Regions from separate parts of the Streptomyces sp. NPDC001222 genome, predicted to be linked through region 1. Evidence: riboswitches for the same ligand, from Rfam matches in the RefSeq annotation. Region 1 holds a riboswitch; each other region holds the start of a gene.

Region 1 (2,258 bases):
CCCTGCGCGCACGTTCCCGCAGGTCGCGAAGGCCGTTGCGGAGTCGGTGGAACGGGGTCGGCGGCAGGGACCGGGTGGCGCCCCGGGCGTAGTGCCGCTCGACGTAGAACTGGACGACCGACACGAGGCTCGTGAGGACCAGGTACCAGACGGTGACGACCAGCAGCAGCGGGACGATGTCGCCGGGGTAGGTGCTGCCCATGGTCTGCGCGGCGCCGAACAGGTCCAGCAGGGAGACGTAGAACACCAGCGAGGTGCCCTTGATCAGGCCGATCAGCTGGTTGACGTAGGCGGGGACGATGGACCTGAGGGCCTGCGGCAGGACGATCCTCCTGAACTGGTGGCCCCTGGGCAGCCCGAGGGCCGCGGCCGCCTCGTGCTGGCCCTGGTCGACGGAGAGGATGCCGCCGCGGACGACCTCCGCGGCGTAGGCGGCCTCGTTCAGGCTCAGGCCGACGACGGCGACGGCCATGTCGGTGGCGAGCCGTGACTCGTCGAAGGTGAGGAAGGCCGGGCCGAAGGGGACGCCGATGCTCAACGTCTTGTACAGCGCGCCGAGGTTGTAGAGGAAGATCAGCACCACGATCAGGGGTACGGAACGCAGCGCCCACACATAGGTCCAGCTCACCGCGCGCAGTACGGGGCTCCGGGAGAGCCGGGCCAGGGCGAGGAGGATGCCGCCGAGCAGGCCCAGTACCGCGCTGAGCGCGGTCACTTCGAGGGTGACGAGCAGTCCGTCGAGGAGGGTGGGCCGCAGGAACCAGTAGGCGAAGCGGTCCCACTGGTAGAAGGGGTTGGACACCAGCCCATGGACGAACTGGGCCACCAGCACGAGCACGACGGCGGTGGCGAGCCAGCGGCCCGGTCGGCGCAGGGGCAGCACCCGCTGTGCCGTCGGGGGCCCCGCGCTGATGGCGTCGGGCGGTGGCGGGGCGAGGGACACGGCGGCGCCGAGGGGTTCACTCAAGGCAGGCTCCAGCGGAGTCGGACACCCCGGGCGGCGCGCGCGACCGCACGGCCCGGCAGCAGGAGCGGCGGCCGGGAGTGAGGGGGCGTGGGAGGCGCACGGGACCGGGGGCGGGAGGGAAACGCGGGCGCACCGCGGCGGCGGTGCGCGTCAGGGAGGGGAAACGCCGTCAGCCGTGACAGCGGGCAGAGCCCGGGGTGGTACACAGTGCGCTGTTGACGCGCAGCAGATCGACGGAGCGGTTCGCGCACAGCAGGACGCAGCCCCGGGGCCGCGAAGCGGCTGTCCTCGAAGCTGCGTACATCACTGTCACCGTCACTCTTCCGGCCTGTGGGGCCACGCGCTTACCGAAACGTCATCCGGTCGGGTCGTCACCTGGGGCACCCCACCGCGGAGCGAGGGTTGCCGGTCAGCAAGCCAGGGCTTGTCGCTGACGCTCATGACCTTTCTGGCCGCTAGTTAAGACAGGCGCCCGAAGCGCTGTCAATGTGCGTCCGTCAGGTGATACGTGGGCGGGAGCGCCGGTTCCCGGTCAACAGGAGGCCGCCGCCGTGCCGTTGGGGATGTGCGCCGCCCAGTCGAGGATCTGCACGGCCGCGCCCGCTGCCTCGAGTCCGCGGCAGTGCGTGTGATGCCGTCGGGCGATCCCGTCGAGGTCGAGATGCGGGCCGAAGGCGGGATGGGCGGCCAGTCGGCGGGCGTAGGCCCACAGATGCGGATGGCCGGCCACACGGTGCACGGCGGCGGCGTCCAGGTGCCAGCGGTGCACGGTGTCGAGCTGCACCAGGCTGACCCACAACTCCACGTCTCCAGCGGTGAGTTGATCGCCCAGAAGGTGTTCCTGGTGGGCCAGCCGGCCGTCCAGTGACCGCAGGGTGCGCAGCAGCGAGGTGAGTGCGGCGCCCCGCTCCTCGTCGTCGGCGTCGGCGCGTCCGGCGCGCTGGGCGGCCGCGTCGATGCCCTGGGCGCACAGCCGCCGGACGCCCTCGATCTCCGCGTCGGCGCCCTTCGGACGGAGCCGGGGGCGGCCTGCGCCGAAGCGGCGTGCCAGATCGCGCGTGATGTCCGGGGCGTGCGTGCTGACGATGCGGCCCGACCAGTCGTCACTGAGCACCGGTGCCACGGCGGCTCCGGAGTAGCGATGGGCGCTCGCCTCGTACAGCGGGCGCAGCACGGAGTGTTCGCCGCCGGGCCCGTCGGGCACCGTGGGCAGCAGGGTGACGGGCAGGACCTCGTCGAGGCCGAGCAGGCTGTGGGTGACGGCGATCCGAAGACAGTCCGGACAGGACGG
Region 2 (2,258 bases), on a different contig from region 1:
TCGGCGGAGAGCGCGGCGGCGAAGTGGGAGCTGTTCCAGCCCTCGACGACGAACGAGAGGACGCCGACACGGGGCGCCTCGTCGCCGAAGAGGGAGAGCACCTTGACCTCCGGGATCCCGGCGAGTCCGTCCCGGACCCTGCGGACGAGGAACTGCTCACGGGCGACGAGCGTGTCGAAGCCCGCTTCTGTGAGGGCCTTGCAGGCCGAGGCGATGGCGTAGGCGCCGATCACATTGGGCGAACCGGCCTCGTGCCGCGCGGCGCTCTCGTGCCAGTCGACGTCCACTCCCCCGTCCGTCCGCCGGGTGACCCTGCGGCTGGCTCCGCCGCCCGCGAGGTAGGGCTCGGCCGCGCGCAGCCAGTCGGCACGGCCCGCCAGCACGCCTGAGCCGAAGGGGGCGTAGAGCTTGTGGCCGGAGAAGGCGACCCAGTCCACCCCGAGGTCCGTGACCGACACGGGGTGGTGCGGGGCCAGCTGGGCGGCGTCCAGGACGATACGGGCGCCGTGCGCATGGGCGGCCTCCGCCAGCTCGCGTACGGGCCACAGCTCGCCGGTGACGTTGGAGGCACCGGTGACGCAGACGAGGGCCGGTCCGTGGGGGTCGCGGTCCGCGAGGGCGCGCTCCAGGGTCCGTACGGCCTGCTGCGGGGTGCGCGGGGCGTCCAGGACGGTGACCCGGGCTTCCCGCCAGGGCAGCAGCGAGGCATGGTGCTCGGTCTCGAAGACGAAGACCTGGCAGTCGGCCGGCAGGGCGGCGGCGAGGAGGTTGAGCGAGTCGGTGGTGGACCGGGTGAAGATCACCTGGTCCTCCCCGCGGCAGTCCAGGAAGGCGGCGACGGTCTTCCGGGCGTTCTCGAAGAGGTCCGTGGACAGCTGCGACAGATACCCGGCGCCGCGGTGGACGCTGCCGTAGTAGGGCGCGTACGCCGCCACGTCGTCCCAGACCCGCTGGAGCGCCGGGGCGCTGGCCGCGTAGTCGAGCGCGGCGTAGGTGACGGCGCCGCCCGTGACGAGCGGGACGCTGACATCCCTGCCCAGAACGGGCAGCGGGGCACAAACGGACTGGTCGGCGGCAAGGGTGGAGACAGACATGGATGGACTCCCGTGAAGGCAGAGGGGATCACCGCACCGAAGGGCGCGCGCACGGGCGCGCGGCTGCCTCGACGGCACGGGAAAAGGGTGAAAAGGGGATGCGGAGGCGGGGCTCTGCGGCCCTAGCGCATTCGCTTGCTCACGGAAGGCTCCCTCGAACGACCAGGACCCCTGGCCCCACGCTCACCACAGCGTGTGAGGGGTCCGCGCTTGCCGTGGACCTCGCTGCCCACGACCCGGTCTTCACCCGGGGCACCCCGCCACGGACGGAGGGTTGCCGGACAGCCGGCCGGGGCCGAGTGGCTGTCGCTCATGACCTGGGCAGGACGCTACGTGACATGATCGGGCGGCCGCAACATCTGTCCGGATGCCGGGACATACGCCCTCCGGCGCACAGGCGACGGCATGCGAAAGGGGGAGCCCGGCCGTGCCGCGCTCCCCCTTCGCCCCGGGGCTCAGCGGTGGCTCGCGGCCACCCAACGCTCCAGAGACCGCTTCGCGGCGCCCGAGTCGATCGACTCCTCCGCCCTCGCCATCCCGGCCCGCAGCTGCTCGGCCAAGGGCGCCCCGGTGGGCTCCAGGGCCACCAGCGCCGCCGCCGAGTTCAGCAGCACCGCGTCCCGCACCGGCCCGGTCTCCCCGTCCAGCAGACGCCGCGCCACGTCGGCGTTGTAGGAGGCGTCGGCGCCGCGCAGCGCCTCCACCGGCACCAGCTCGATGCCGACGTCCCGGGGATCGAAGGTCTCCTCGGCGACCTTGCCGTCGCGGACCACCCAGACCCGGGACGTCGAGGTGGTCGTCAGCTCGTCCAGTCCGTCGTCGCCGCGGAAGACCAGGGACGAGTTCCCGCGCTCGGCGAGGACTCCCGCCACGATGGGCGCCATCCGCGGGTCGGCGACCCCCACCGCCTGGGCCTTCACCCGCGCCGGGTTGGTCAGCGGACCCAGCACGTTGAACGTCGTACGGATCCCGAGCTGGCCGCGCGCCGCGGCCACATGCCGCAGTGCGGGGTGGAACTTCACCGCGAAGCAGATGGTGATCCCGGCCTCCTCCGCCACCTCGGCCGTCCGCCGCGGGGTGAGGTCCAGATTGATGCCGAGCTTCTCCAGCACGTCCGAGGAGCCGGACGCGGACGACGCGGCCCGGTTGCCGTGCTTGACGACC
Region 3 (2,258 bases), on a different contig from region 1:
CGTACCCGACCGGGAACGGGAGCCGCTCCAGCAGGGAGCGCCGGGCGGCGTACTCGCCGCCGAGCGGCTGGACGAAGCCGGCCAGCTGCGGCCAGTGCATGTTGAGCAGCGGGCGCGCCATCAGCTCGGTGACCCGGCCGCCCTGGCCGGCCGCCGCGCCGGAGGCGGGCTCGCCGGGCAGGGCCAGCGGCCGGTCGTACATCGCCTTCACGAGGTCCACGCCCGGGTCGGTGAGCAGCGGGCCCACGATCCCGGAGACGAAGTCGGAGGAGAACTCCCTCAGGTCCGCGTCGACGAAGCAGACGATGTCCCCGCGGGTGACCAGTAGCGAGCGCCAGAGCACCTCGCCCTTGCCGGGCACGGCCGGAATGCGCGGCAGGACGCTGTCACGGTGCACCACCGTCGCGCCGGCCGCCGCGGCGACCTCGGAAGTGCGGTCCGTGGAACCGGAGTCGACGACGACGATCTCGTCGACGAGCGGGACCTGCTGCATCAGGTCATGACGGATCACGGCGACGATCTCGCCGACCGTCTCCTCCTCGTTCAGTGCGGGCAGCACCACGCTGACCGACGAGCCCGAGGCCCGCTTGGCGGCCAGGAGCTGGTGGATCGGGCGATCGGTCACGGACCAGGAGCGGGTGCTCAGCCAGCGCTCGACTTCTTCCAGCACGGTCTGCGGCTCCTTACATGCGTGATCCATCTCGCGGGTCGGACGGCTATCTCAACTGTCCTGGCCTTCGGTTACAGTCTTGAACAACGCCGGTGACCATCGCATGTCGGGGGTCGCCGCTGCTCATAGCAGTGAAACAACCGCATACAGCTCATCCAGAGGGGCAGAGGGACACGGCCCGATGAAGCCCCGGCAACCCTCCAGCCGGTTCTCGTAGATCCATGTGATCGTTTCCGCGAGGCTCCCGGCTAGGGAAGGTGCCAAATCCGTCTCACGGCGAGATGCGTCGTGAGGAAGATGAGGAGAAAGGGCCTCGCCTGTCATGGCTGTGCAGTCAGTTGTAAGCAGCACCGACTCCGTGGATCTCGGACCCGCCGCCGCCCTGTCCTGCCGCGAGTGCGGCCATCGGGTGCCCCTCGGCCCGGTCTTCGCCTGCGAGGAGTGTTTCGGCCCGCTGGAGATCGCCTACGACTTCTCGGGCTACGACACCGAGGAGCTGCGCAAGCGCATCGAGGCGGGACCCGCGAACATCTGGCGCTATGCGCCGCTGCTGCCCGTCCCGGCGGACGTCGCCGACAAGCCGAACCTCAACCCCGGCTGGACCAAGCTGGTCAAGGCCGACAACCTGGCGCGCGAGCTGGGCGTGACCGGCGGTCTGTATGTGAAGGACGACTCCGGCAACCCGACGCACTCCTTCAAGGACCGCGTGGTCGCCCAGGCGCTGGAGGCGGCGCGCGTCTTCGGCTTCACCACCCTCTCCTGCTCCTCCACCGGCAACCTGGCGGGCGCGGTGGGTGCCGCGGCGGCCCGGGCCGGCTTCCGGTCCTGCGTCTTCATCCCGCACGACCTGGAGCAGGGCAAGATCGTCATGGCCGCGGTCTACGGCGGCGAGCTGATCGGCATCGAGGGCAACTACGACGATGTGAACCGCTTCTGCTCGGAGCTGATCGGCGACCCGGTCGGCGAGGGCTGGGGCTTCGTCAACGTCAACCTGCGTCCGTACTACGCGGAGGGGTCCAAGACCCTGGCGTACGAGATCGCCGAGCAACTGGGCTGGCGGCTGCCGGACCAGATCGTGGTCCCGATCGCCTCCGGCTCCCAGCTCACGAAGATCGACAAGGGGCTCCAGGAGCTGATCAGGCTCGGGCTGGTCGAGGACCGCCCGTACAGGATCTTCGGTGCCCAGGCCGAGGGCTGCTCCCCGGTGTCGACCGCGTTCAAGGCGGGCCACGACGTCGTACGGCCGCAGAAGCCGGACACGATCGCCAAGTCGCTGGCGATCGGCAACCCGGCGGACGGTCCCTATGTCCTCGACATCGCGCGCCGCACCGGCGGGGCCGTGGAGGACGTGACGGACGCGCAGATCGTGGACGCCATCAAGCTGCTCGCCCGCACCGAGGGCATCTTCGCGGAGACGGCGGGCGGTGTGACGGTGGGCGTGACCCGCAAGCTGATCGAGAGCGGTCTGCTCGATCCGACGAAGACGACCGTCGTCCTCAACACCGGCGACGGTCTCAAGACCCTGGACGCGGTGGCGGGCACGGGCCTCACCGCGACGATCCGTCCGAACCTGGACTCCTTCCGAGAG

What was found. Region 1 has a riboswitch for S-adenosylmethionine ahead of ACFY2Z_RS23530 (amino acid ABC transporter permease). Riboswitches for the same ligand answer to the same signal wherever they lie in the genome.
Region 2: another riboswitch for S-adenosylmethionine. It lies ahead of ACFY2Z_RS01080 (aminotransferase class V-fold PLP-dependent enzyme); the one in region 1 lies ahead of ACFY2Z_RS23530 (amino acid ABC transporter permease).
Region 3: another riboswitch for S-adenosylmethionine. It lies ahead of thrC (threonine synthase); the one in region 1 lies ahead of ACFY2Z_RS23530 (amino acid ABC transporter permease).

What each region holds. Positions count from the first base shown of each region.
Region 1 covers NZ_JBIAXT010000018.1:44,680-46,937, reverse strand. The annotation lists gene ACFY2Z_RS23530 (amino acid ABC transporter permease) at 1-967, opposite strand, end outside; SAM riboswitch class IV at 1,303-1,412, opposite strand; gene ACFY2Z_RS23525 (glutathione S-transferase C-terminal domain-containing protein) at 1,500-2,258, opposite strand, start outside.
Region 2 covers NZ_JBIAXT010000001.1:237,065-239,322, reverse strand. The annotation lists gene ACFY2Z_RS01080 (aminotransferase class V-fold PLP-dependent enzyme) at 1-1,094, opposite strand, end outside; SAM riboswitch class IV at 1,296-1,412, opposite strand; gene trpD (anthranilate phosphoribosyltransferase) at 1,550-2,258, opposite strand, start outside.
Region 3 covers NZ_JBIAXT010000005.1:273,517-275,774, reverse strand. The annotation lists gene ACFY2Z_RS10385 (glucosyl-3-phosphoglycerate synthase) at 1-670, opposite strand, end outside; SAM riboswitch class I at 819-974, shown strand; gene thrC (threonine synthase) at 993-2,258, shown strand, end outside.